DNA from 3 places in the Klebsiella sp. SYXHC3 genome. Region 3 is predicted to be linked to each of the others. Evidence: riboswitches for the same ligand, from Rfam matches in the RefSeq annotation. Region 3 holds a riboswitch; each other region holds the start of a gene.

Region 1 (9,693 bases), 780 kb from region 3:
GTGCTCTTTGGTGACTTTGCGGATGCGCTGCAGCCACTCAACCGGCGCCGGGTTCACGCCGCCTTCGCCCTGTACGGCTTCAAGGATAACCGCTGCAGGTTTGCGAACGCCGCTTTCCACGTCGTTGATCAGATTTTCGAAGTAGTAGGTCAATGCCTTGACGCCCGCTTCGCCGCCGATACCCAGCGGGCAACGGTAAAGGTGCGGATAAGGCATAAACTGGACTTCCGGCATCATGCCGTTGACCGCCGCTTTTGGCGACAGATTGCCGGTCACGGACAGCGCGCCGTGGGTCATCCCGTGATAACCGCCGGAGAAGCTGATCACCGCCGTACGGCCAGTGTATTTTTTCGCCAGTTTCAGCGCGGCTTCAACGGCGTCAGCGCCGGAAGGACCGGTGAATTGCAGGCAATACTCTTTCCCTTCGCCCGGCAGGCAAGAGAGCAGGTATTCAGAGAAGCGATCTTTTAACGGTGTTGTCAGATCGAGGGTATGTAACGGCAAGCCGCTGGTAATGACACTTTGGATGCTCTGCAGTACTTCAGGATGGTTATGGCCCAGAGCGAGGGTCCCGGCGCCGGCGAGGCAGTCCAGGTACTGTTTGTTATCCGCATCGGTCAGCCAAACGCCTTCGGCTTTGGTGATAGCGAGCGGTAACTTGCGAGGGTAACTCCTGACATTCGATTCGAACTCAGCCTGACGAGCCAAAAAGGTTTCGTTGTTCGCGTCCAATAAATCTGCACTTAAAGTATCAATACGGACTTTATCCGTCATCATATCACTCCCACAACCAGCGTTACGTTTGAACTCTGGTTGAATAAAAAGGTTTAGAAAATTGAATCGGCATTCATAAAGCGCGCACAATATATGGCTTTTTAAATCCGCATTCAATCTTTAATTTAAGGCGCTATTTTGACGCGATTATTACATACAGGAATGTCAATATAATTGGCTGATTTTAAAACTAAATTTCGATTGTTTTTAAAACCATGGAAAGTGTAATTATTAGTGAGAAAGTCTATATATTTTTATTACCGCTTCGCTGAATGACTGACGGAAATACTTCCGTCAGTTTTATGGTTACTTAACGCAGTTCGATCGCATAATTTGCTAAAGGTGTTACTTTTTTCACCAACTTATTGTTATATAAAAATTGTTCATACGCGTCATAACGCGGCTTATCTAACGCTGCCGGATCGGTGGCGAACAGCGGCACGCTCTGTAACCACGCCTGCTGGTTTAGTTCGGTATTGAGTTCCGGATGCTCTTTGGCAAACCGCTGCCAGGTTTGCTGCGGATGCGCACGCAAATAGCTCACTCCCTGCTGTAATGCGTCGAGGAATTTTTTGATTTTAGGGGCGTTGACCTCGGCTTTGTTTGCCACGATCACCAGTTCGTCGTAAGCGGGCACGCCATAGTCTTCCACATTCATGACCACCGGTTTTTTGCCCTGCAGTTTGAGTTCCAGCGCTTCGATATTGCGATAACCGCCGATAACGGCATCGACCTGACCGGCCAGCAGTGCGCTGGTAAGCTGGAAATTAACGTTGATTAGTTTGATGCTGTCAGGGGCGATGTTGGCGTGCTGCGCCATGGTGGCCAGCGTCGCCTGTTCAATACCGCTCACCGAATATCCCACTTTTTTCCCTTGTAGATCGGCCGGAGATTTGATGCGCGGATCCAGCGCAATCACGGTATTCAACGGTGAGTGGATCAAAGTACCGACGCGAACCAGCGGCAGCCCTTCATCGGCGAAGAAGTGGACCTGTGGTTGATAGGTGATCGCTAAATCCGCCTGGCGTGCGGCAACCAGACGCGGAGGGAGCGCCGGATCGGAAGGGGGAATGATATTGACATCCAGTCCGGCATCCCGAAAGGCGCCAATCTGTTCCGCCACCATAATGGGCGCATGATCCGGGTTGATGTACCAGTCCAGCACCAGGGTCAACTTTTCATTTGCCGATGCCTGGCCGCAGACCAGCAGAGTGAGGCTGGCCAACAGAGGTATACGCATATCTCTTCCTTATTTGTCTCTTGATAAGTTATTCCGGCGACCAATTGATCAGCCGGTGCAAAAAGGCGTCTACCGCCAACCACAGCGCGATGGTCAGCAGCACTAAAATAAACAATGCGGCGAAGCAGATATCGGTTTGCAGGCGAGCATTGGCATTCAGCATTACGTAGCCAAGCCCCTCGGCGGAGCCGACCCATTCGCCAATAATCGCGCCAATGGGGGCGACGGCGGCGGCCATCCGCAGGCCGGAACCGAGCGCGGGTAGCGCCGCCATGAGTCGGACATGGCGCAATTGAGCACCAAAGGAGGCGCCCATGGTACGAGCCAGATCGAGATAGTCGCGATTGACCCGTTGCAGACCGTCAAAGAAAGCCGAGGTAACGGGGAAGAAGATAACCAGCACCGCCATCATAACCTTGGCGCTCATACCAAAACCAAACCACAGCACCAGTAGCGGCGCGAGGGCGAAGACCGGAATGGCCTGGCTGGTCAGTACCAGCGGCATTACCCACCGCTGTAATCGCGGCGACATGGTCATACAAAGCGCCAGCACCATACCGAGCGCGACGCCGAGCGCCATTCCGCTGAGAATTTCGCTCAGGGTGACAAGGGTATGGCTGGCCAGATAGCTACGGTTATTCCACAGCGCTTCAGCGACCGCCGCAGGAGAAGGCAACAAAAAAGTGGGAATGCCGCTGTAGCTCGCCAGCTGCCAGAGCAACAGTAGGCCACAAAATACGCTGCACCCGCGCAGTAACTTGCCCCTCATCCGTTCGCCCTCATCAATTGCTGCAGCAGCTGCGCCTGGCTTGCCAGCAGCGCGGGATCATCCGGGGCGCGAGGCGGGATTCCGCTTAAATGATGACTATCATCAATCCTGCCCGTCGGCGAAAGCACCAGCAGCCGATGGCTGAGGCGGCAGGCTTCCATCGGGTCGTGGGTAATGAGCACTACGGTACGCCCGGTGAGCAAGCGCGCGGCAAGGGTCTGTATCCGCGTTCGGGTAAGCGTATCGAGGGCGGAAAACGGTTCATCCATCAGCACAATGGGGCGATCCTCATAGAGGGTGCGTGCCAACGCCGCGCGCTGGCGCATCCCACCGGACAGCGCGGCCGGGCGTTCATCAGCGCAGGAGGCGAGCCCGACCAGCTCAAGAAGCTCGTTTACCCGCGCGTTATCGGCCTTTTCACCGCGCAGCCTGGCGCCGAGGGCGACATTTTCCCGCACGTTAAGCCACGGATAGAGCAGATCTTTTTGCCCCATCCACGCCAATCGCGTGGTAACAGGAAGGCCATCGCTGGCGACGACGGTTCCGCGGGTTGGCGCCGCCAGCCCGGCGATAGTACGCAACAGGCTGGTTTTGCCCGCGCCGCTGGCCCCCAGCAGCGATACCCATTGCCCGGCGGCAATATCAAAGGAGAGATCGCGAAAGAGGGTCCGGGTGCCAAAGCGCAGACATAAATCGCGAATGTGAATACCTGGCGCCATCACCCCTGGTCCTGCCCGGCGGCGTTCAGTCCCATCTGCCAGAAATTACCTTCCAGCCGGGTAGCGGTAGTGAATATGTCGCTCAGTCCGGCTAACCGGGATTCCGCGCCGCGCTGTTGCCAGAGCGTTTCCAGCAGGTCGATCGCCGCGTTGACGCCGTGAAGATAGCTCTCGTCGCCGTAATTGCGGATCCACGGCGCGTAGGGGTTATCGTGCAAGTTGGTTTGTGGGTTGTGCAGCAGACCAAGCCCGATCTCCGCATAGCCCGCGACGCAGGGCAGCAGCGCCGCCAGTAGATCCAACGCGTCGCCGGAGTGGCCGATATCCAGTACGTAGCGGGTGTAGTTGATGGTTTCCATCGCTTCGCTTTGCAGGGCCATAGCGTCTTCACTCAACCCCCATTGCTCGCAATAGCCTACATGTAGCGGTAGCTCAGCAAGGATGGCATTCATCGAGGCGGCGGCGGCGCGCATCTCCGGCAACGTGCGAAGTTTGCTGACCAGCAGGGCATAGCTGCGGGCGAAATGGATTAGGAACAGATAATCCTGGGTTAAATAATGACGAAAGGCTGCCTGCGGCAGCGTACCCGCGGCTAATTGCTGGAGGAAAGGGTGCGACACGTAGCGTTGCCATTCGCCACCGGCCTGCTCGCGCAGTCGACCGTAAAGACCTTGGGTAAAAGCGGGAATCATCATGGGACCTCCTGAAAATAGGGGGAGATCCGGGCGTGCAGAAGTGTGAACAGGCAAAACTGAAAACTGGCGAACATGCCGACCCGTCCCTTCGCTGGCATGACCCAGATCAGGTTCAAAGGGTTCGGCTTTTACGCCATCTCAGCCCTCACGGGACACCCCTCGGTTGCGACATGTTATACGTCATTCACTTTTTGATTACAACGGCGGCGAACTAAAAACCATCGCACATGGTGACACTGTCACTTACTAATGGTCATGCGTCAGAACGATAAATAACATTTATCAATTTGTGTGATTAACCACGCTTTTTTATCCAAAAATAAGCAAAGTAAGGCGAGGGTAAGTTGGCGAAGAACAAGGACTTACGATATATTTTTAGCTCATTCCCTCAATATTCCCTTATGAATGCGTCAGTGCTGGAGACCGCATGAAGCTGGCAGGCCTTACTCTTTTACTGATGCTTGCTCTCGCGCCTGGCGCGTCTCGTGCCGCCCAATTGTTCGACCCTGAAGATGGCATGCTCGATATGAGCCAGTATTTGCAGGATAACCCGTACGGTTTTTTGCCGGTGCCGGTGATGATTACCGAACCGGCTATTGGCTACGGCGGCGGTCTGTTTGGTTTATTTCTGCATGGTAAAGGCTCCCGCGAGGGCGATCGTTTTATTCCACCGGCGCTGACCGGGTTCGGCGGTGGTGGGACGCAAAATGGTACATGGTTCATCGGCGCCGCGCATCGTCATACCTGGAATCATGACAGTATTCGTTATCTGGTTGGCGCGGGCTACGCCAATGTCAATCTCGATATCTATTCGGGTGACATTGCCGGGTTTAACAAAAATGTGGCGGTGCAAACCCATACCAAAGGCTTTGGCGGTCTGCAAAAGCTGTTGTTCCGCGTGGGGGACTCACCGGTTTTTCTCGGCGCCTCGCAATTCTATGCGCACACCGATGTAACCGCGGACAATCAGCTGATTAACAAGGTGTGGCAGCGGGTGCTGGGGGAAAACAGCACCTCTTCGGCCTTGGGCGTGGTGGCGGAATATGACACCACTGATAATTTTTTCTACCCTAAGAAAGGGTTATCACTGCAGGGCGAGTACCGTTTTTACCGCGCTCTTCTCGGCGGCGACTATCATTACAATCAGTTGTCGCTGGATGGTAAATACTTTCTACCGCTGGCGCCGACCTTAACCCTGGCGCTGGCGGCAAATTATCAGTCGCTGACTCATCATGACAAGCATCTAACGCCAATGGCCCGGCCTTACATCGAACTGCGCGGCATCTCGCGTTTTCGCTATCAGGGCGATTATGTCGCTGTCGCCCAGACGCAACTGGCCTGGCAATTTGCGCCGCGCTGGATCCTGCAAGGTTTTGTCGGTATCGGCAGCGCGAGCGATGAGGCGGGGTCGCTGTGGCAGCAAACCGAAGTGGCGTGGGGCTCCGGGTTTCGTTATCTGGTCGCCCGTCAGTATGGTTTATTTACCGGCGTCGATGTCGCATTTAGCGAACACGAACAGGCGGTCTATTTTAACGTGGGTTCCGGACTGTAAAGGTACGAATAAAAATGAGATGGAAAATAACCGTCATGACGCTGCTGTTGACCTCTGGCGCCGTGTGGAATGCCTGTGCGGCGGAAAGTGACGACAGTGATAGCTACTTTCCCATCTGGGGAGACGAAGCCCGCGCCCGCGGTTATTCCATCCCGCTGCCGTTTGGCGTCAATCTCAGCTATATGAATATGCGCCAGGATATTATGGTCGACAGCATCACCTTTTCCGGACTGAAGCTGGGTAACCATCCGATCCCCAGCGACATGTTCGCCATCGATGCCGGGCACACGCGGGAGAAGAGCAAAACCGAGAATCTTCGTCTCGATATGTGGGTGTTTCCCTTCCTTAATGTCTACGGGATTTTAGGCCACACCCGCGGTTCGTCGGTGTCGAATGTGTCGGTCGATGCCGACCCAACGCAATACCGCGGTCTGGATCGCATCATCGCCGGCGCAGTGCATAACCTTAATCAAAGTGGCGAGTTGCAAAATATCGATTTTGTTCTCGATTTTAAAGGTACCACCTGGGGAGGCGGGTTCACGCTGGCTGGCGGCTATGAGAACTGGTTTGCCCTCGTCGATACAAACTACACCCGCACCGATTTCGATATTCTCGACGGCAGTATTTCTGCCGTGACAGTGTCACCTCGTGTTGGCTATCGCTTCAACCTTCAGGGGATTTCCGGCCCATCGCATCTCAGCGTGTGGGTCGGCAGTATGTATCAGGATGTGCAGCAGGAATTTAAAGGCAACCTGGCCGATTTGCATATGCCGCCACAGCTGCAGCCATTGATTGCCGCGGTCAATAAAGACGGCGACGGCAAGTTTGATGTCAAACAGAAACTCACTTCACCATGGAATATGCTGATCGGCGCCCAGTACGAAATCACGCGTAACTTCAACGTTCTGACCGAATTTGGCTTTAACGATCGCAATAGTTTCTTTGTCGCCGGTGAATACCGTTTTTGACTTAACGGCGTGTAGCCATCGGCGAGTATGATGCGCGCTGTTTTTGTGTCATGGAGAACGCTTTTGATGCGTAAGAGTTTGTGGTGGTTATTGGCGGCTGCTTTTTCGGTATTTGCCCAGGACCCGGTATTACCGACGATTCCCATTAACCATGTCAGCCCGGTAGTGGGTGAACTATCGCCGCCGGAATCGCTGCGCCCATGCTGCGCCTTCGGTTTCGATCTGCGGGTGCGCGCCATTGGCGTGCCAATCCCGGTTTATCAGATTGGTAATGTGCTGACGCTCGATACCTTAGGTGAACATCATTACAACGATAGCGCGCTCGGCGCGGTCAAAAATCTGGTTGGCTTAAGCGATGAGCACAAGGGCCTTATTTATACCCGCCGCGGCGGTTTTATTGATATCGCCCATGTTCGTGATACCGCTGATTACACCTTTTATTTATTCAGCCGAATTTACCCGACGCTAGGGCAGCCAGGACGCATCTTTTATAGCGAGGAACTGGGCGTACGCCGCGTCCAGTTAAATGCCTTTACGCCGCCGGCTTCAATGCCGCAGCGATATACGATTGCCGCCTGGCTTGCCGGCCATCTGGCCTTCGAAATTGCGCAATGGCATGAGATCGCCCAATGGTATGGTTTCCAGTCGGTTCCGGGTTTTTCAGAAGAAATTTCCGCCTTTTCGCCGGAGGACCTCTATTCCAATCTGCTTGGCGCGCGTCTGGCGATTAACGTTATTTTGCAAGGGCAAGCGGGTTCAGTCGATGCTTATAACCGGGCGATGGAAGCGGCGTTAAAACAGGCGCTGGTCAAACTGTTGGTCGCGCCGCAAAGTGAGACCGAGAGGATGTTCCGTGAAGTCGACGGCGACTGGTGGAACAGTAAACGGCGAGTGCCGGATAAATTTCTGGTGCTGAAGCGGAATTACGATCTCAGCGAAAATCGCCTGCCAACGCCGGTTCCTTTTGAACGCACGCCGCCGTATCGCCTGACGATGCCAAAGGAAGTTGCCGGGTTTACGCTCGCGGAACTGGGTCAACTGCAAATCCATCCGGGGCAGGATATGCAGTCGCTGCCAGCGCCGCATAATTTTTATTCTCCGCAGCAGTTCCAGGAGCTCGCTGATAAAGCGCAGCAGGCGGATGCCATTCAGCTGCAGCGTATTGAAAAATAACTAACGTTTGGACGCTGCTGGCTATACTCAATCAAACGAATTCCCCCGTTATTGATGAGGTAGCATCAGGCTATGGTATTTGGTGTTCCGCGTGCGTGCTGGCTGCTACTGACGGTGCTTTTAGTTAGTCAGGAAAGCTATGCCCTGGACGGCAGTCGGCTAAAGCAGCGCGCGGACGCGGTGCTCACCTTAATGAGTTACACCGTGGTACCTGACGTTACCGCCAGCGATCTGAATATTGGCTCCGGCGCGAATGAGAAAAACGAACTAACCCTCACGCAATTTGGCGGCGGCGCCACCTTGAGTGAGGATTTTCCGCTCTATCTGGAAGGCACCCTCGGTTACAGTCGCTACGATCCGCAATTTGTGGTCAGCGATGGTGCCCAGAGCCGTACCATTCCCACCAAATGGAACAGTCTGACCGCTACCGGCGGCGTCGGCTGGGACTTTCCATTGTATCAGGACCGATGGGGCGGAAAACTGGTGCTACGGCCTATCTTCAATATGATGCTGGGCACCATGGCCAGCGATGCACGCCTCGGTCGCTGGGCGCTCGAACGTAAAACGGAGGTTGATATTCGCTTCCTCGATGGTGGGCGACTGAACGCTTATGGGTTGGGCGGTTCGTTAATGCTTGATTATGAACTGTTTTCCAAAACGCAGGATATTGACATAGAAGCGCGCTATTCCGCGATGAATTTGCAAACCTTCGGTAGCACATCAGAAGCGGTCCAGGGGCAGGCCAGCGCCGAAAATCTGGGTATCTACCTTCGTCGACGCGCGCCGATAGCCGACTGGACGCTGCTGAAAAGCCCGGTGCGCTACGTGCTGGAAGGCGCTCATACTATCTATCTTGGCGACCAGCGCGGTGAACTCGGCTTTGATAGCCTGAGTTCGCTCGGCATTGGTCTGGAACTCGACAGCAGCCAGTATCCGGTATTTATCACCCGTACCCGACTGGTGGCCCGCTATATGTTCGGTAATAACACCGAAGGGTATGGCCTCGGTTTAGCGATGAGTTTCTGAGTCATTTACCCGTTTTCATGATTGCGCTATTTTTTTCATTTTTATTGGCAATATTTTCTTCGCTGATTCGTCTACCTCGATACATACATTTTTATGAGGTAATTGACGATGAGAGATTTTGAACGACACGGGCATCATCACCAGGGTTTTGGACGTCACAGAATGGCGCGGCCGCTGATTATCGGCGCGGTGATTGTTGTGGTGCTGAGTCTGGTCGTGATGTCGCTATGGAACGCATTGCTGCCAGCTATCTTCGGGGTGAAAAGCATCGGTTTCTGGCAGGCTTTGGGATTACTGGCGCTGTGCCGTATCTTGTTTGGCGGTTTAGGTTTTCATCGCGGTATGTTTGGTATGGCGCAGGCGCGTCGACGCATGCATGAACGCTGGATGACCATGACCCCGGAGCAGCGAGAGGAGTTTGCCCAACGTTTCGGCCGCCACGGACATCGCGGCCGTTGCGGCTGGCATGAACGTCGCGGTGGGCAACCGACTGACGATAACCCATCGGCGAAAGCGCCGGATGCCGAGTGAACGAGGTAAACAATGCGATGGCGGGGGAATCACGGCTGCTGTCTGCGCTTGCCGCCTGTCGTGCGCGTTTAAGCGCGTTTATTCGCGGTAGAACCGCCGTACGTGACGATGCCGATGACATCCTGCAGGAAGTCACCCTGCAACTGATGAAGGTCGAGCAACCGGTGGAGAACGTGGCGGCATGGTTATTCCGGGCGGCGCGTAATGAAATGACCGACCGGTCGCGTAAGAAGCGCGAGTTGCCAT
Region 2 (9,693 bases), on a different contig from region 3:
CGGCATCAACCACCACCGGTACCGTCGCCTGTTCGATAATAATCTCCAGCATAGCCCTGGTTTCCAGCCCCTGGTTGGAGCCTATCGGCGCGCCCAGCGGCATCACCGCCGCGCAGCCAGCCTCTTCCAGCCGTTTGCACAGGACCGGGTCGGCGCCGCAATAGGGCAGGACGACAAAACCTTCGCGCACCAGCAATTCCGCCGCCTTCAGGGTTTCAATGGGGTCAGGCAGCAGCCAGCGGGCGTCCGGGTGGATCTCCAGTTTCAACCAGTGGGTGCCTAAGGCTTCCCGCGCCAGGCGGGCGGCAAATACCGCTTCTTCCGCCGTCTTGGCGCCTGAGGTATTCGGCAGCAGGTTAACGCCCGCCGCCAACAGCGGCGCGAGAATCGCGTCATTGTTCTGGCGTAAATCGACGCGCTTCATCGCCAGCGTCACCAGCTGGCTTCCCGAGGCGCGAATCGCCTCGACCATCACCTCCGGGGCGGCAAATTTGCCGGTTCCGGTAAAAAGGTGGGATTCAAAAGTCTTATCAGCAATACGTAACATGTCAGCCTCCGGCGATAACCTGAAAAAGCAGGACCCGATCGCCTTCCTGCAAGAGATGATCTTCCCACCGTTCGCGTGGCAGGATGTGTTGATTGAGCGCCAGCGCAACGCCCGGCTGGAGCTGTTCCAGTTGGCTGAGCAGGGCGCTTACGCTGAGGTTGTCCGCGCACTCCAGCGGTTCGTCGTTAAACCAGACTTGCATCATGGCCTCCGCATACCGGGCAGCCCTGGGCCTTTTGCAGCGCAAGGTTGCGCCAGTTGCTGGTGCGGGCATCAAACAGCCGTAGCGTGTTGCGCGGCGTCGCCATGCCGCTAAGGAGCTTTATGGCCTCCAGCGCCTGCAGCGTCCCCATCATGCCGACGACCGGACCGACGATTCCCGCGGTGCGGCAGTTACGTTGCGGTTCGGCGGTGTCCGGCCACAGGCAGCGATAGCAGCCCTGCGCCCAGGGCGGCGTCAGCACCATCAACTGGCCGCCGAAGCCGACGGCGCTGGCGGTCACCAGCGGCGTCTCAAGGGCGACGCAGGCGGCGTTAATCGCCTGGCGGGCGATCATGTTATCGGTACAGTCCAGCACCACGTCGGCTTTCGCCACTTCAGCGCGCAGCGCCTCGCCGCTTAAACGCTGCTGTAGCGCCACGAGGCGGATTTGCGGATTGAGTTGGTTGAGCCGCGTCTTTGCCGCCGCGGCTTTTGGCTGGTCGATATCGTCGCTGGTGAACAGAATTTGCCGCTGCAGGTTGCTGAGATGCACCGCGTCGTCATCGGCCAGCGTCAGCGTCCCGACGCCGGCCCCCGCCAGATATAGCGCCGCCGGCGAACCTAAGCCGCCCAGGCCAATAATCAGCGCCCGGCTGGCTAACAGTTTCTGCTGTCCCTCAATGGCGATATCTTCCAGCAGCAACTGGCGGCTATAGCGCATGAAATCGTGATCATTCATCGCCTGCTCCCGCCAGCGCTAACAGTTGTGCAGTGGCATCCCGCCAGTCTGCTGCCTGGGTAATGGCGCTGACGACCGCGATGCTGCCAACGCCGGTGGCCAGTACGCCCGGTGCTTTTTCCAGACTGATGCCGCCTATCGCTACCGTCGGATAATCGGCCAGCCGCTGAATATGCCCGGCAAGCTGTTCGAGGCCCTGCGGCGCCGAAGGCATCTGTTTGGTTTGTGTCGGGAAGACGTGTCCCAGTGCGATGTAGGAAGGGCGCGCCGCCAGCGCGACGTCAATTTCCATGTCGTCGTGAGTGGAGACGCCAAGGCGCAGTCCGGCTTTACGGATGGCGCTCAGGTCGGTGGTTTCCAGGTCCTCTTGACCCAGATGTACGCCATACGCCCGGTGCTTAATCGCCAGTTGCCAGTAATCATTGATAAACAGACGCGCGCGATAGCGGCGGCCAAGCGCGATGGCGGCGATAACATCATCCTCTACGTCGCTGTCGCGCTGGTCCTTGATCCGCAATTGAATAGTGCGTACGCCGGCTTCCAGCAGGCGCTCATTCCACGCCACGCTATCGACAACCGGATAAAGCCCGAGACGAAACGGTACGGGCGGAAAGTCAGGCTGGTACATCAGGCATTTTCCTTTTTCAGGTAGATTTCACCGCCGCGGGCGCGGAAGTTATTCGACATATCGGCCATGCCGGCTTCGATATTTTGCTTCGCGGCGTAGTCGCGGACCTCCTGCGTGATCTTCATCGAACAGAATTTCGGCCCGCACATGGAGCAGAAGTGGGCGACCTTGCCGGATTCCTGCGGTAAGGTTTCATCGTGATAGGCCCGCGCGGTAAAGGGATCGAGCGCGAGGTTGAACTGGTCTTCCCAGCGGAATTCGAAACGCGCTTTTGACATCGCGTTGTCGCGGATCTGCGCCCCGGGGTGGCCTTTAGCGAGGTCGGCGGCGTGGGCGGCGATTTTGTAGGTAATCAGCCCCTGTTTTACATCCTCTTTGTTGGGCAAGCCGAGATGTTCTTTTGGCGTGACGTAGCACAGCATGGCGCAGCCAAACCAGCCAATCATTGCCGCGCCGATACCGGAAGTGAAATGATCATAGCCCGGCGCGATGTCGGTGGTGAGCGGCCCCAGCGTGTAGAACGGCGCTTCGTGGCAGTGGTCCAGCTCTTCGGTCATATTGCGGCGAATCATCTGCATCGGCACGTGGCCGGGGCCTTCAATCATCACCTGAACGTCATACTCCCAGGCGATTTTAGTCAGCTCGCCCAGCGTATACAGCTCGGCGAACTGAGCCTCGTCGTTGGCATCCTGAATCGAGCCGGGGCGCAGACCATCGCCGAGGGACAGCGACACGTCATAGGCGGCGCAGATTTCACAGATTTCGCGGAAGTGCTGGTAGAGGAAGTTTTCCTGATGATGCGACAGGCACCACTTGGCCATGATCGAACCGCCGCGCGAGACGATCCCGGTCAGCCGCTTCGCGGTCATCGGCACGTAACGCAGCAGCACCCCGGCGTGAATCGTGAAGTAGTCGACGCCCTGTTCGGCCTGTTCCAGCAGGGTATCGCGGAAGGCTTCCCAGGTCAGGTTCTCGGCAATGCCGTTGACCTTCTCCAGCGCCTGGTAAATCGGGACGGTACCAATCGGCACCGGGCTGTTGCGCAGGATCCATTCGCGGGTCTCGTGGATATAGCGGCCGGTGGAGAGGTCCATTACCGTGTCGGCGCCCCAGCGGGTTGACCAGACCAGCTTCTCGACCTCTTCTTCAATGGAAGAGGTCACCGCCGAGTTGCCGATATTGGCATTCACTTTCACCAGGAAGTTGCGGCCGATAATCATCGGCTCGGATTCCGGGTGGTTGATATTGGCCGGGATGATGGCTCGCCCGGCAGCGACTTCATCGCGGACGAACTCGGCGGTAATGTTGTCCGGCAGGCGGGCGCCAAAGCTTTCTCCGGCATGCTGCTGGCGCAGCACCTCGCTGCGGATACGCTCGCGGCCCATGTTTTCGCGAATGGCGATGAATTCCATCTCCGGGGTGACAATCCCCTGGCGGGCATAGTGTAGTTGCGTCACGCATTTGCCAGCGACGGCGCGTTTAGGCGTCAGCAGGCCGCCGAAGCGCAGTTCATCAAGGCCATCGTCGGCCAGCCGCGCTTTAGTGTAAGCCGAGCTGCGTTCGTTGAGCGGCGCGCAGTCGTTACGCGCGTCGATCCACGGTTGGCGTAGTTTTGCCAGCCCCTGGCGGACATCGATGTTGATCTCCGGGTCGCCGTATGGCCCGGAGGTGTCGTACACCGGTATCGGTTCGTTGGCTTCGTACTGGGGGTTATCGTTATCACCGCCGATGAGCGTCGGGCTGAGCTGAATTTCACGCATCGGGACACGGATATCAGCCTGTGAGCCTTGAATGTAGATGCGGCGAGAATTAGGAAAAGCGGTACCTTCCAGCGTATCAATGAATCGCTGCGCGTGTTCGCGTTGTTCCCGGCGGGTCAGTTTGGTAGTAGACATAGCGCATTCCAGTTACAAAAAAGGAGATGGCTTGTCAGACGACGGATGGAGTAACAGATGCGACCAGCCCGGAACGGGCAGGTGCGACCAGCAGTTTACTCTTGTTCCCTTCGCAGGTATTAGCCTGATCAGGTTCCGCGGATCCCGAATAAACGGTCTCAGCCTTTTCCACTTCAGCGTTCGCGTGGAAAATAGGCACTCCGACAAGATGAAATCCCTCCGCAGAGGGATAATGTATGTAAATTACTCGTTAACGGTTCACAACTCAAGCGGTCGGCGCGATATTGTCGCCAACGTTGTCTTTCTGATCGTGAGCGACGACCAGCGCCAGCAGCTTGTCCTCAAGCGCGAAGCGCGCCTCCAGCGATTCGCCGATATCTGACAGCGCCTGCTGAAATTCGAGATAGTTATCATGATCGATGGCGTTTTCGAGGCAGGTATCGTAGTAGTCCATCATCTGCTGGGTATTGGCTTCCAGCTGCGGGTAGATTTTGGTAGCGGCTAAAAGAGGGGTACTCCCTTCCATTTCTCCGATAATACGTTCATAAATATTAAAATGACCGGATGAGAGGTAATCCACCAGGCTTTGGCAAAAGTCATCCAGCGCCTTTTCATTAAGCCGCATAAAGGACTCTTTGCCGGGTTTCAGGCCAACCAGGTTGTAGTAAGCCACGAGCAAATGCTTACGCACAAGCAGCCAGCGATCGACCAGTTTGTTATTGCCTCCAACACGTTCCGTCAGGTTTTCCAGCTGGTTTAACATGATTGACTCCGCAAGATTAAAAATAACGTTGCTCAGCAAATGTAAATATAATGTTAAAAGTGCCAGTAAAACGAAGGTAGCGCAATAGATATGGATCGTATTATTGAAAAATTAGATCGCGGCTGGTGGATCGTCAGTCACGAACAAAAATTATGGCTTCCCGCAGGGGAATTACCACATGGCGAAGCGGTAAATTTTGATCTTGTCGGTGAACGCGCGCTACATCTCGGCGAGTGGCAAGGCGAAGCGGTGTGGCTGGTGCGTCAGGATCGTCGCCGTGATATGGGATCGCTGCGCCAGGTATTGGATCAGGATCCTGGGCTTTTCCAGTTAGCAGGGCGCGGGATCCAGTTGGCCGAGTTTTATCGATCGCATAAATTCTGCGGCTACTGCGGCCACCCGATGCATGTCAGTAAAACCGAGTGGGCGATGCTGTGCGGCCACTGCCGCGAGCGCTATTATCCGCAAATTGCCCCCTGCATTATCGTCGCCATTCGTCGCGACGATTCAATTCTGCTGGCGCAGCATACCCGCCATCGTAATGGTGTCCATACGGTGTTGGCCGGGTTTGTCGAAGTGGGTGAAACCCTTGAGCAGGCGGTCGCCCGCGAAGTGATGGAAGAGAGCGGCATTAAGGTGAAAAACCTGCGCTATGTGACCTCCCAACCGTGGCCCTTCCCGCAATCATTGATGACCGCCTTTATGGCTGAATACGATAGCGGCGATATTGTCGTGGATAAGAAAGAGCTGCTGAGCGCAGAGTGGTATCGCTATGACGATTTGCCGCTACTGCCGCCGCCGGGCACGGTGGCGCGACGCCTGATCGAAGATACGGTGGCGATGTGTCGGGCAGAGTACGAGTGACATGTTACACTGGGCGCATCAACGCTAAAGGAATGTAAAAATGACCGAACTGAAAAACGATCGTTACCTGCGTGCGCTGCTGCGCCAGCCGGTTGATGTCACCCCGGTGTGGATGATGCGCCAGGCGGGCCGCTATCTCCCGGAATACAAAGCCACCCGCGCGCAAGCGGGCGATTTCATGTCGCTGTGTAAAAATGCCGAGCTGGCCTGCGAAGTAACGCTACAGCCGCTGCGCCGTTACCCGCTGGATGCGGCGATCCTCTTTTCGGACATCCTGACGATTCCGGATGCGATGGGGCTGGGGCTATACTTTGAAGCTGGCGAAGGCCCGCGCTTCACCTCGCCGGTGAAATGCAAAGCCGACGTCGACAAACTGCCGGTGCCGGACCCGGAACAAGAATTAGGCTACGTGATGAACGCCGTGCGCACCATTCGCCGTGAACTGAAAGGCGAAGTACCGCTGATTGGTTTTTCCGGCAGCCCGTGGACGCTGGCGACCTATATGGTCGAAGGCGGCAGCAGCAAAGCCTTTACCGTCATCAAAAAGATGATGTACGCCGAACCGCAGGCGCTGCACGCGCTGCTGGATAAGCTGGCGAAAAGCGTCACCCTGTATCTGAACGCGCAGATCAAAGCGGGCGCGCAGTCGGTGATGATTTTCGACACCTGGGGTGGCGTGTTGACCGGCCGCGACTATCAGCAGTTCTCGCTCTACTACATGCATAAAATCGTCGATGGCCTGCTGCGGGAAAACGAAGGCCGTCGCGTACCGGTAACGCTGTTCACCAAAGGCGGCGGACAATGGCTGGAAGCGATGGCGGAGACCGGCTGCGATGCGCTGGGTCTCGACTGGACCACCGATATTGCCGATGCTCGCCGTCGCGTAGGCCACAAAGTGGCGCTGCAGGGCAATATGGACCCGTCGATGCTTTATGCCCCTGCCGCCCGCATTGAAGACGAAGTGGCGAACATTCTCGCCGGCTTCGGCCAGGGCGAAGGCCATGTCTTTAACCTTGGCCACGGCATCCATCAGGACGTCGACCCACAGCATGCAGGAGTCTTTGTTGAGGCGGTGCATCGTCTCTCCGCGCAATATCACCAATAGGAGATAAGCATGATGGATTTAGCTGCGCTACGGACCCAACAGCAATCTTTAGCCGCGTCGGTAGAACGTGCGGACCGATTGGATCGCGACCCGCCGGTGCTGATCGGCGGCGCCGATGTGGGGTTTGAGCAGGAGGGGGAAATTACCCGGGCTGCGATGGTGCTGCTAACTTATCCGGGGCTTGAGCTGGTGGAGTACCAGGTGGCGCGCGTCGCCACCACGATGCCGTACATCCCCGGCTTCCTCTCCTTTCGCGAGACCCCCGCGCTGCTGGCGGCGTGGCAACAGCTATCGCAAAAGCCCGATCTGTTGTTCGTCGACGGGCACGGTATTTCACATCCCCGGCGGCTTGGCGTCGCCAGCCATTTTGGCCTGATGGTTGATGTGCCAACGATTGGCGTAGCGAAAAAACGTTTATGCGGCAAGTTTGAACCGCTTGGCGCCGAGCCCGGCGCGCTGGCGCCATTAATCGACAAAGGCGATCAGCTGGCCTGGGTCTGGCGCAGCAAAGCACGCTGCAACCCGCTGTTTATCAGTACCGGCCACCGCGTGGGTATCGATAGCGCGTTAATGTGGGTGGAACGTTGTATGCAGGGCTATCGTCTACCCGAGCCGACGCGCTGGGCCGATGCCGTGGCATCCCGTCGGCCTTCCTTTGTGCGTTGGCAAGCAAATCACGGCTGATTCAGGTACACTGCGCCTAATTTCTGACTTCGAGAATTCATCATGTTACAAAACCCGATTCACCTGCGCCTGGAGAAACTGGAGAGCTGGCAGCACGTCACCTTTATGGCCTGCCTGTGCGAGCGTATGTACCCCAACTACGCCATGTTCTGCAAGCAAACCGAGTTCGGCGACGGCCAGTTATATCGTCGTATCCTTGACCTGATCTGGGAAACGCTGACGGTAAAAGATGCGAAGGTGAATTTCGATAGTCAGCTGGAAAAGCTGGAAGAAGCGATTCCGTCCGCGGATGACTACGACATGTACGGCGTCTATCCGGCTATCGATGCCTGCGTCGCGCTGAGCGAATTAATCCACTCACGCCTGAGCGGTGAAACGCTGGAACATGCTATCGAGGTCAGTAAGACTTCCATTACTACCGTCGCGATGCTGGAAATGACTCAGGAAGGTCGCGAAATGACCGATGAAGAGCTCAGAGCCAACCCGGCGGTTGAACAAGAATGGGACATTCAGTGGGAGATTTTCCGCCTGTTGGCCGACTGCGAAGAACGCGATATTGAACTGATTAAAGGGCTGCGTGCAGACCTGCGAGAGGCCGGCGAGAGCAATATTGGTATAAATTTTCAGCAATGAGACCACAAAACGTGATTTACCGCCTGAATTGTAGCGTCTGAAGACTTCCATTCCGCCCCCTGTCTGGTCTACATTTGGGGGGCGAAAAAAAGTGGCTATCGGTGCGTGTATGCAGGAGAGTGCTTTTCTGGCATTTCCGTCGCACTCGATGCTTAGCAAGCGATAAACACATTGTAAGGATAACTTATGAACAAGACTCAACTGATTGATGTAATTGCGGACAAAGCTGACCTGTCTAAAGCACAGGCAAAAGCTGCCCTGGAATCCACCCTGGCTGCAATTACCGAGTCTCTGAAAGAAGGTGATGCTGTTCAACTGGTTGGTTTCGGTACCTTCAAAGTGAACCACCGTGCTGAGCGTACTGGCCGCAACCCGCAGACCGGTAAAGAAATCAAAATCGCTGCAGCTAACGTGCCAGCATTTGTTTCTGGCAAAGCGCTGAAAGACGCAGTCAAGTAAGACCGCGTGGCAGTGTCCAGTTTTAACGAAGGGGCTTTTAAGCCCCTTTTGTCTAACTGGCGTCGCACGCTGACGCTGGCAGGTGCGCTATTGCTCACTGCCTGCAGCCACGATTCTTCTCTTCCTCCTTTCACCGCCAGCGGCTACGCCGACAACCAGGGCGCGATGCGTATCTGGCGCAAAGATGCCGGCGATGAAGTGCACCTGCTTGCCGCCTTTAGTCCGTGGAACCGCGGCGACACCTCAACCAGCGAGTACCGCTGGCAGGATGGCCAACTAACGCTTATTGAGCTCAACGTATACGGTAAACCGCCGGAACATATTCGCGCCCGCTTTGACGCCCAGGGCGAGCTGAGCTTTATGCAGCGGGAAGTCGACGGGCAGAAGCAGCAGCTTTCCAGCGACCAGGTTGCGCTGTACCGCTACCGCGCACAGCAAATCCGTGAAACCAGCGATGCATTGCGTCAGGGACGGGTAGTTTTACGCCAGGGGCGCTGGCATGCCGATCGTACCGTGACTACCTGTGAAGGCCAGACCGTGAAGCCTGACCTTGATGAGCGGGCATTAGCGCATATTGAACGCCGCCAGAATCACTCCTCCGTAGAAGTGAGCGTGGCGTGGCTGGAAGCACCGGAAGGCGCTCAGCTGCTGCTGGTGGCTAACGAAAACTTCTGTACCTGGCAGCCGAACGAAAAATCGTTCTGAGTTTTACCAGTGGTTCATGCCCATATGACCACCGCCATTACCGCGGCAGCCGCCGTAACCCATACCCGCGCCGCGAGGAACGCCTGCTTCCGCAAGGGCGATATCAAATTTTACCCGCTGCTGATCCAGCTGCTGGCTTAATGTTTCCATTTCCTTCGCCACGGCCTCAATTTTTCCGCTTTCTGGTTTTGGCGCAGTAAGCAGCGCATTGTACTCGTAGCGTTTGGACTGTAACTGCTGGCGCAGGGCGCTGGTTTGCGCATAGTAATTGTCATGTAGCTTCTGCACGGTCGCTTGCTGTTCCTGGGTGAGCTGGCTGTAACCCTGCGCGCCCATCCCGTTATTGTAGCCCCAGTGATGTCCGGCCCAGGCCGCGTGACTGCCAAAGGTCAGAGCGGCAAGCGCCGCGAAGATGAGGGATAAAGTCGGTTTCCGTTTCATAGCGTGATCTCCTGTGTGGTTTCCCTCT
Region 3 (9,693 bases):
AGAAACGTGTTTCACTTTCATCATTAACGACCTTAGTGTCGAAATTATTTTTAACATGTTATGCAAACTAACGGCAGCGGCGACTACTGCGGTTACTGTGTTCGCTTAGTTAGTAACGCGTAGTAACTATGTCTTATGGTTATTAAGTGAATTGTGATCTAAATCAACCGCCGCACGGATAGCTAAAATTTTGTGTAATCGCTTACATGGCGCAGGAAAAAGTGGCGTCTCTGTGGCAAACGTACAAGGATGATACAACGACGCGTAATGACGGTATGCAAATCAGCCATTATGATGGCGCTTTCTACAAGGATCATAAGGGATTATGAAGTGGATACTGTTGAGGAAATAAATGGAACATACTTTTTTGCGGGGCGTTCAAACCTTACCGCCTCAGAACTATTTTTCATGGTCTTTGTCTTCAATACTGCTGATCAATTTGGTATCAAAGATGTTGCCTCTGTATATGCACTGTATGCGGGTATAAATGATCAGGCGACACGGGCTAAACCCGGAACGGCAATTCCTGGAACATCCAGACTATCGAAAGGTGCCAGACGAGTATTTGGCAATAGAATGTTCCCATTTGGGTTAAAAATGCCTACATGGATTGGCGGTTATACTCCATGGACTGCAAAAAGGAGGATGGTGAGGAAAATTGGAACGTGGGTGGGACGGACTATTCCCCTCATTGGTGAAGTGATCATTGTGGCTGATGTATCGCAGATCATTTACAACACGATCATTGAATACAATACCATCGCGCGGGGCAACGATAAGCTATGGTAGAAGATATCGAAAAACGCGTCATCAAGTTGTTCACTATTCGTAGTGGGACCTATATCCTCAGGAACAAGAAATACGCTACATACACGGCAGACTCGAGTATTCATTTTGATGTCCAGTTAGATCAAGATGACGTTGAAGAGTTGGTTGAAGACTATGAAAAAGAGTTCAACGTCGACATGTCGAATTTCCATCTTGAAACGTACTATCCCGAAGTCAATTTTTCATGGAATCCATTTAAAAAGCCTGAACCAGTAGATGTTCCAGAGTTCACCATTGATATGTTTATCCAGTCTGCCAAAGCCGGGAGATGGTTGTACGATTAAGGGACATATCGCCAGTAGATCTACCGCTTTTACCGTTTACAAGACTTATCGCTGGCATTACTATCCTGATTAAAGATTAACGGAACGTTAGTCGCCATTTTGTACCAAATGACTCGGGGTGCCCTTCTTTGTGAAGGCTGAGAAATACCCGTACCACCTGATCTGGATAATGCCAGCGTAGGGAAGTCAGAGACCGCATGGTCTGCGCTGCTTCCTCATCTGGCGGGAGCAAACCATGCATCAACCGCTAAATCCGGCGCATATCGCGCACCTGCAGCAGCTTTTCCGCACCTCTTCGCCGCTTGTTCACTGTATGACCAACGATGTGGTCCAGACTTTCACCGCTAACGTCCTGCTGGCTATTGGCGCCTCGCCGGCGATGGTGATTGATCCTACGGAAGCCGCGCAGTTTGCCGCCATTGCCGATGCGCTATTGATTAATGTCGGGACCTTAACCACTGAGCGCGCCAATGCGATGCGAGCGGCGGCGCAGAGCGCCCGCCAGGCGGGAAAACCCTGGACGCTGGATCCGGTTGCCGTCGGCGCGCTGACGCTGCGTACCGATTTTTGTCGCGAATTACTGGAACTGCGGCCTGCGGCGATTCGCGGTAACGCCTCGGAAATCATGGCGCTGGCGGGGAGCAGCGGCGGCGGGCGCGGCGTGGACACGACCGATAGCGTAGCTGCGGCGTTACCCGCAGCCCAGGTGCTGGCGCGCAAGCTCAATACCGTGGTCGCGGTGACGGGCGAGGTGGATTACATCAGCGACGGTGAGCGCACGCTTGCCGTGAGCGGCGGTAATGTCCTGATGACGCGGGTGGTGGGGACCGGCTGCGCGTTATCCGCGGTTGTGGCGGCAAGCGCCGCGATGCCCGGCGATCGGCTGCAAAACGTGGCAGCCGCCTGCGGCCTGATGAAAATGGCGGGAGGTGAAGCGGCGCGACACGGCGGCCCCGGCAGTTTTATCCCGGCATTCCTCGACGCGTTATACGCGGAGGTGGCGGCATGAAGCGGATTAACGCCTTAACCATCGCCGGCACCGATCCCAGCGGCGGCGCCGGGATCCAGGCCGACCTCAAAACATTCTCCGCACTCGGCGCTTACGGCTGCTCGGTGATCACCGCGCTGGTGGCGCAGAATACCCGCGGCGTGCAGTCGGTATACCGCATTGAGCCGGACTTCGTGGCGGCGCAGCTGGATTCGGTGTTTAGCGACGTGCGAATCGATACTACGAAAATCGGCATGCTGGCGGAAACCGATATCGTTGAAGCGGTGGCGGAACGTCTTGCCCGCTATCAAATTGCCAACGTGGTGCTGGATACCGTAATGCTGGCGAAAAGCGGCGATCCGCTGTTATCCCCTTCCGCCATTGCGACGCTGCGCCAGCGCCTGCTGCCGCACGTTTCACTGATCACCCCGAATTTGCCGGAGGCCGCGGCGCTGCTCGATGCGCCGCATGCGCAAAGCGAGCGCGAGATGCTGGAACAGGGCAGGGCGCTGTTGGCGCTAGGCTGCGGGGCGGTATTAATGAAGGGCGGACATCTGGACGACGCCGAAAGCCCGGACTGGCTGTTTACCCGCGAAGGCGAACAGCGCTTTACCGCGCCGCGCGTGCAGACCAAAAATACCCACGGTACCGGCTGTACGTTATCTGCCGCGCTGGCGGCGCTGCGTCCGCGCTATGCCGATTGGGGACAAACGGTCGCCGAAGCGAAGGGCTGGCTGTCGGCGGCGCTGGCGCAGGCCGATTCGCTGGAAGTGGGGCACGGTATCGGCCCGGTACATCATTTCCACGCCTGGTGGTAAATGGCAGTGAAACGAGACAGCAGAATCTACTGAAAAAACGCGCTCCCGGCTGGAAAATATGCTAACTCGGTACCAGGCTTAACCTGCCCAAAATTTTTGGGTTGGGATAAAACATGCTGGCTGCGGCCAGCACTTACGGGAGATAGCTATGACTGATATTACGCAGTTGCTTGGCAAAGATGCCGACAGCCTTTTACAGCACCGTTGTATGACTATTCCAGCCGATCAACTCTATTTACCGGGAGCGGATTACGTCGACCGGGTGATGGTGGATAACAACCGCCCGCCTGCGGTGCTGCGTAATATGCAGACCCTCTACAACACCGGGCGTCTGGCGGGAACGGGATACCTGTCCATTCTGCCGGTCGACCAGGGCGTAGAGCACTCGGCGGGCGCGTCGTTCGCCGCCAACCCGCTCTACTTCGATCCGAAGAATATCGTGGAACTCGCCATCGAAGCCGGCTGTAACTGCGTGGCTTCTACCTATGGCGTACTGGCCTCGGTATCGCGCCGCTACGCGCACCGCATTCCATTCCTCGTTAAGCTCAACCATAACGAAACGTTGAGCTACCCGACCGAGTATGACCAGACCCTGTACGCCAGCGTCGAACAGGCGTTCAACATGGGCGCGGTTGCGGTTGGCGCGACGATCTATTTCGGCTCCGAACAGTCGCGTCGGCAGATTGAAGAGATATCCGCCGCCTTTGAACGCGCGCACGAGCTCGGCCTGGTCACCGTGCTGTGGGCCTATCTGCGCAACCCGGCATTCAAAAAAGATGGCGTCGATTACCACGTTTCCGCTGACCTGACCGGCCAGGCCAACCATCTGGCCGCCACCATTGGCGCTGATATCGTGAAGCAGAAAATGGCCGAGAATAACGGCGGCTATAAAGCGGTGAACTTTGGTTATACCGACGATCGCGTCTACAGCAAGCTGACCAGCGATAACCCGATCGATCTGGTGCGCTATCAACTGGCGAACTGCTACATGGGCCGCGCCGGGTTGATTAACTCCGGCGGGGCGGCGGGCGGCGAAACCGATCTTGCCGATGCGGTGCGCACGGCGGTGATTAATAAACGCGCCGGCGGCATGGGGCTGATCCTCGGTCGTAAAGCCTTTAAGAAATCGATGAGCGAAGGCGTGAAGCTGATCAATGCGGTGCAGGATGTCTATCTGGATGGCAAAGTCACCATCGCGTAAGGCAAAAATCCGGGCACGAGGCCCGGATTGACTATTTTACTTACCCCGGTCTCCGGGGTTTTTTATGATTTTACTGTGCTGACGTTCAGCGGTTCAGCCGCTTCGCTGGTAGCAAAACCGGGCTGCTCAACGCGAATAAACGGGCACAGACAAAACGCCAGCAGATAGAGCGCGGTATAGGCCACCACCACGCCGATGGTGCTGAAGTGCGGCAGCAGCACCACCGCAATCGCCGGTGCGAGGAAGTTCGACAGCCCGGCCGACAGGTTGTAGACCGAAATCGCCGCCCCTTTATGCTCTGGCTCCAGCGCCGGGAACACCGCCGCCATCGGCACGAACGCCGCGACAAAAATCCCCAGCGCAATTGCCGGCACCAGCGCCATGGCGAAGTTATGGCCGAAGTGCTGCGGCAGGTAGTAAAACGCCAGACTCGACAGCGCCATGCCGATGCAGCCGAACCAGCGCACCACTTTCATCCAGCCCAGTTTCTCCGCCACAATCCCCCAGAAGACGTTGGAGAAGATGGTGGTGAAGAAGAACGCCGCCCACACCTGCAGCCATTCGGAAGTGGTGAAGCCAAGCTCATCGACGAACATCATTGGCATGACCACCGCGAAGCCGAACAGCGACAGGGTGTTGATAATGCGCACGATGCTGGAGAGCATAATGCTGCGGTTGGTGTAGATAAGGGTCACCGCGCGCCCCAGCTCGGAGAACTTCTCGCGGGTGGTGAGGTTCTGCATATGGCGCGGGGTTTCGGTGTTGCGCAGCGCCGTCAGGGCAATCAGCCCGCCGGTGACGCAGAACGCCAGCGCCAGCCACAGGGTGCCCATCTCGCCAATGTGCGGAATGGTGAAGCTCGGAATATAGCTGCCGAACACGCCGATGCCGACGGAGTAGACCGCCCAGAACCAGCCCAGGGCCGAGCTGGAGCTGTCGCTGCGGACGTTATGGATAATGGCGACGATAAACGAATAGAGGAACAGCGGATAGGCCAGGCCGCGGATGCCGTAAAACAGCAGGATTAAGGCGTAGTTGGCGCGACCGAGGCCGAAGACGAGGAACAGGACGTGGAACACGCACCACAGCACGAAACCGATAAACATGGTTTTACGCGGGGTGATAATTTCCGCGACCACGCCGGAGACCCAGGCCGAGAGGGCGGCGGCGAGGCCGTAGAGGGTAAAGGCGAAAGAGGCCTGCGCCGGGCTGAAGCCCAGCTCCTTGATGTAGTGCGAGAGGAAGGCGAGTTCAAAACCGTCGCCGGTCATAAACACGGCGATGGCGACGTATCCCCAGATAAGATTCAGCGGCAGACCGAACCACTGTTGGTTATTAACGGACATGTTAACCTCGATTTCAGGATGCAGAGGAGCGGCTCCGCTGCACAACAGCGGAGCATTATTGTTATTAAATTAAAGAGGTATGTTATTCGCGGATTAGCCGACCGGCCTGTTGTAGCGCTTTGTAGGCCTCATACCTGCGTTGATGTAGCGAGCTAAACGCCGGTTCGCTACGATAGGTTTTATCCACTCTGGTGAACCGCTTCATGGCGTCCGGTAGCGAGGCGGCGACGTTGCCCGCGACGGCGCCGAGGATGGCGGAACCCAGCAATACGGGTTCGCTACAGGCTGTGCTGACCACGGTCACGCCGCAGGCGTCGGCCAACAGCTGGCGTACCAGCGGGTGCTGACCCGCGCCGCCGCTGATAACGATATTTTCGTTCTCAATACCACAGGCGCGTTGGGCATCAAGGATCTGCCGCAGGCCGTAGCCAATTCCGCATAATCCGGCGACGTACAGCGCGGTCAGATTATCAAGATCCCGCTCCATCCCCAGCCCGGCAATCAGCGCTTTCGCGTGGGGGTCGGCAAGCGGCGCGCGATTGCCGAGAAACTCCGGCACGACATGCAGTCCATCAGCCAGCTGCACCGCCTCCGACGGCGAGGCAACCTGCGCCAGCACGCGATCCGCCAGCCAGACCGGCAGCGGAACGGCGGCGGCTTTGGCCAGTTCACGCGCTTCTACCGCTGCCGGATGGAAGCTCAGTAACTGGTCGATAGCCGCGCCGGCGGCGCTTTGTCCGCCTTCGTTCAGCCAGTTACCCGGTACCATCGCCGAATAGTAAGGCCCCCAGACGCCAGGAACGAACACCGCTTTCTCGGTGGTAGTCATGGTGCAGGAGGAGGTGCCGAAGACGTAGGCCATATTATTCACCGCGCCGTTGAGTACGCCGACGGTGCCGATGCCGCCTGCATGGGCGTCGATCATCCCGACCGCCACCGGCGTACCGACAGGCAGGCCCATCTCTTTAGCCGCCGCCGCGGTTAACCCATCACCACAGGGCGTACCCGGATCGACAATGCGCTGGCCGATACGAGCGAAGTCTTCCTCCGCCAGCTCTGCGAGGCCAATCTGGCGAAAGTAGTCGGCATCCCAGCGTTTTTCATGGGCCAGATAGGTCCATTTACAGGTGACGGTACAGACGGAGCGGGCCAGATCGCCGGTCGCGCGCCAGGTGAGATAGTCGGCCAGGTCGAAGAAATGGCGCGCGGCGGCAAAAATCTGCGGACGGTTTTCTTTCAGCCACAGCAGCTTCGGCGTCTCCATCTCCGGGGAGATAGTCCCGCCGACGTACTGCAGCACCGGATGGCGGGTGGCATTGATGCGTTCCGCCTGTTCGGTGGCGCGGTGATCCATCCAGACGATGATATTGCGATCCGCCTCTTCGCTGGGGCCGACGGCCAGCGGCGCGTCATTCTCACCGATTACCACCAACGAGCAGGTAGCGTCGAAGCCGATACCGGCAACCGAGTGCGGAGAGACAGCGGCCTTTTCAACCGCGCGTTTAATGCAGTCGCAAACCGCCTGCCAGATTTCGCGGCTGGATTGTTCCACCACGCTGCCGGCGCTACGGAAGAGGGTGATCTCCCGGGTGGCGTGGGCCAGCAGTTCGCCGCTGAGGTTAAATACCCCGGCGCGTACGCTGCCGGAGCCGACATCGACGCCAATGAGGGTTTGAGTCTCACCATTCATAAAATCGTCCTTTTAGTCACCGATACCGGGGGTTATAAATCAACGCTGTTAGGCAGAATAACCAGGTCGCGCACGGTGACGTTTTTCGAACGGGTGACCATAAACAGCACCGATTCGGCAACTTCGATAGGCTGCATCAGGCTGCCGTTGGCCAGCGCTTCTTCCATTTTCTCTTTCGGCCAGTCATCGAGCAGGGCGGTGACCACCGGGCCCGGCAGTACCGCGCCGACGCGGACGCCGTGTTGGGAAACCTGGCGGCGGGTGGTATGAACAAACGCCTGTACGGCGAATTTTGACGCGGTATAGATAGGTTCCCAGATAACCGGCACCACGCCGGCGATGGAGCTGGTGAAAATAATATCGCCGGATTTTTGCGCGATCATATGCGGCAGCACGCTACGCACGCAGCGGAAGGCGGCGTTAGTATTGAGGTGCAGCACGCGATCCCAGACGTCCGGGTCGCCCTCAGCGACCGGGCCGCCGATGTAAGCGCCGGCGTTGGCGTGGAAGATATCGAGACGTCCGGCAAGTTGCAGGATGCCGTCAATGATCTTATCCACCTGATCGCCCTGCATCAGATCGACCTGTAAAGCAAAAGCGTTTTCGCCAAGCTCTGCCACAATCTTGTTGAGCTTTTCGCCTTCACGGTCGATCAGAACCACCTTCGCGCCCGCGCCAAGCAGGGTTTTCGCGCATTCAAGACCAATGCCGGAAGCGGCGCCGGTGACCGCGGCGACTTTGCCGCTAAGAGAAGTATTCATAGAGGATACAGAGTGGTTCATTTTATAATCCTTCATGTTGTCTGTTTTGCTCATCAAGCGGGACTCGACGAGCTTGAGGAGCGGTTACCTGCTACAACAATCTGGCCTGTCAGAGCAGGAGTAACTAAGTTAAGCTATTGAATATCAGCACCATTTATTTCAATTTGCTGATGTCTGAACGATTATTGAGTGTATACGCTAGCGAGCGTCATGGTTGCTCAATCGATGAAGCTAATGTTGCGCCAGCTTCATCGATTGAGCAAGTGGGGAAATTAACAGCGAAATGAATTTGTGACGCAAGTTGGGAAAATGAAAAAAATCACTATCTACGATCTGGCGGAATTATCCGGCGTTTCGGCAAGCGCGGTGAGCGCGATCCTCAATGGCAACTGGAAAAAACGCCGTATCAGCGCCAAACTTGCGGAAAAAGTGACGCGGATTGCGCAAGAACAGGGCTACGCGATTAATCGCCAGGCCAGCATGTTGCGCAGTAAAAAATCGCATGTCATCGGGATGATTGTCCCCAAATACGACAACCGCTATTTTGGTTCCGTGGCGGAAGGCTTTGAAGAGATGGCGCGTGAGCGCGGCCTGCTGCCGATTATTACCTGTACTCGCCGTCGACCGGAGCTGGAAATCGAAGCGGTGAAAGCGATGCTCTCCTGGCAGGTGGACTGGGTGGTGGCGACCGGGGCGACTAATCCGGATAAAATTACCGAGCTATGTCAGCAGGCGGGGGTGCCGACGGTCAACCTTGACCTGCCGGGCTCCACCGCACCGTCGGTGATCTCCGATAACTACGCGGGCGCCCGCGCGTTGACCGATAAAATTCTTGATAACAGCCTCAATCGCCACGGCAAACTGGCGCCGCTGTTTTTTGTCGGCGGGCGCAGCAGCGACCACAACACCCTGGAGCGTTTGCGCGGATTTCGCGATGCTCATGAGGCGCGCGGCATGAGCGTGCCGGAAGAGAATATTCTTTCTCCGGGCTATTCAAAAGGCAAAGTGGAAGCCTGCATGCAGGCGCGTTTCAAAAGCGCCGATGAACATCTGCAGGGGTTCTTTGTTAACTCGACCATCTCGCTGGAAGGGGTGGTGAGATGGCTGGCGCAGTTGGGGCTGACCGGCGTCGAGCAGCCGCCGATGGGCTGTTTTGACTGGGACCCATTTGTTTATCTATTGGGTCACGATATTGACATGGTGCAGCAGAACGTCCCGGCGATGCTGGAAGCGGTATTCAATATCATCGACGCAGGTGAAGCCAGCCAGCAGCGGGTAGAGATCCCGCCGCTGCTGATTAGCAGCCGCGAGCATCTGGCGTGAAAAGCCGCTGGCGCTAGCGCGTCAGCAGCCAGCGGGCGGTATGTTCATCGGTCACCAGGCCGTTAATCCAGCCACCTTTTAACGCCGCGAGGATCGCCGGGCGCTTGTTCTCGCCACAGGCGACGGCTATTCGCGGGCACTGGTTTTGGCGGATATCGTAGCTGGTGATCAGCCGATTAATTTCGCTGTCGACGACGCCGCCGTCGGCATCGATAAAGCGGCCGAGGATCTCGCCGATGCCGCCGCGCGCCGTCAGTTCATCCAGTTGGACTTTATTAATAAACCCGTCTTTGAAGATCGGGCTTTGGGTACCCAATGGGCCGATACCGACGAAAATAACGTCCGCCTGCTGCGCTGCGGCAGAAACATTGCTGAACAGGCGGCTGCCGCACCACATCTCATGTTCCTGACGGGTTTGCGCATAGCGCGGCGCGGGCCACTGATAGTAGTTGGC

Evidence for each region. Region 3 has a riboswitch for thiamine pyrophosphate ahead of thiM (hydroxyethylthiazole kinase). Riboswitches for the same ligand answer to the same signal wherever they lie in the genome.
Region 1: it holds a riboswitch for thiamine pyrophosphate, as region 3 does, so the genes downstream of both, tenA (thiaminase II) here and thiM (hydroxyethylthiazole kinase) in region 3, are expected to answer to the same signal.
Region 2: it holds a riboswitch for thiamine pyrophosphate, as region 3 does, so the genes downstream of both, thiC (phosphomethylpyrimidine synthase ThiC) here and thiM (hydroxyethylthiazole kinase) in region 3, are expected to answer to the same signal.

Annotation. Positions count from the first base shown of each region.
Region 1 is NZ_JBXUNG010000001.1:408,282-417,974, reverse strand. Features, by position in the region: gene AC2CGP_RS02070 (diaminobutyrate--2-oxoglutarate transaminase) at 1-777, opposite strand, end outside; gene AC2CGP_RS02065 (ABC transporter substrate-binding protein) at 1,085-2,014, opposite strand; gene AC2CGP_RS02060 (ABC transporter permease) at 2,043-2,783, opposite strand; gene AC2CGP_RS02055 (ABC transporter ATP-binding protein) at 2,780-3,505, opposite strand; gene tenA (thiaminase II) at 3,502-4,197, opposite strand; TPP riboswitch at 4,264-4,367, opposite strand; gene AC2CGP_RS02045 (BamA/TamA family outer membrane protein) at 4,625-5,749, shown strand; gene AC2CGP_RS02040 (hypothetical protein) at 5,764-6,717, shown strand; gene AC2CGP_RS02035 (DUF4056 domain-containing protein) at 6,784-7,890, shown strand; gene AC2CGP_RS02030 (hypothetical protein) at 7,963-8,916, shown strand; gene AC2CGP_RS02025 (hypothetical protein) at 9,025-9,447, shown strand; gene AC2CGP_RS02020 (RNA polymerase sigma factor) at 9,465-9,693, shown strand, end outside.
Region 2 is NZ_JBXUNG010000018.1:23,460-33,152, forward strand. Features, by position in the region: gene thiG (thiazole synthase) at 1-547, opposite strand, end outside; gene thiS (sulfur carrier protein ThiS) at 549-749, opposite strand; gene AC2CGP_RS23965 (HesA/MoeB/ThiF family protein) at 733-1,488, opposite strand; gene thiE (thiamine phosphate synthase) at 1,481-2,116, opposite strand; gene thiC (phosphomethylpyrimidine synthase ThiC) at 2,116-4,011, opposite strand; TPP riboswitch at 4,100-4,224, opposite strand; gene AC2CGP_RS23980 (Rsd/AlgQ family anti-sigma factor) at 4,277-4,774, opposite strand; gene nudC (NAD(+) diphosphatase) at 4,865-5,638, shown strand; gene hemE (uroporphyrinogen decarboxylase) at 5,679-6,743, shown strand; gene nfi (deoxyribonuclease V) at 6,756-7,427, shown strand; gene AC2CGP_RS24000 (YjaG family protein) at 7,470-8,060, shown strand; gene hupA (nucleoid-associated protein HU-alpha) at 8,247-8,519, shown strand; gene AC2CGP_RS24010 (DUF1481 domain-containing protein) at 8,532-9,224, shown strand; gene zraP (zinc resistance sensor/chaperone ZraP) at 9,228-9,665, opposite strand.
Region 3 is NZ_JBXUNG010000001.1:1,192,178-1,201,870, reverse strand. Features, by position in the region: gene AC2CGP_RS05890 (lipoprotein precursor-like protein) at 1-21, opposite strand, end outside; gene AC2CGP_RS05885 (STM2901 family protein) at 331-789, shown strand; gene AC2CGP_RS05880 (DUF1493 family protein) at 783-1,112, shown strand; TPP riboswitch at 1,217-1,313, shown strand; gene thiM (hydroxyethylthiazole kinase) at 1,348-2,121, shown strand; gene thiD (bifunctional hydroxymethylpyrimidine kinase/phosphomethylpyrimidine kinase) at 2,118-2,918, shown strand; gene fbaB (class I fructose-bisphosphate aldolase) at 3,067-4,119, shown strand; gene AC2CGP_RS05860 (RbtT/DalT/CsbX family MFS transporter) at 4,182-5,465, opposite strand; gene AC2CGP_RS05855 (FGGY family pentulose kinase) at 5,548-7,155, opposite strand; gene AC2CGP_RS05850 (SDR family oxidoreductase) at 7,188-7,937, opposite strand; gene AC2CGP_RS05845 (LacI family DNA-binding transcriptional regulator) at 8,226-9,239, shown strand; gene AC2CGP_RS05840 (sugar-binding transcriptional regulator) at 9,253-9,693, opposite strand, start outside.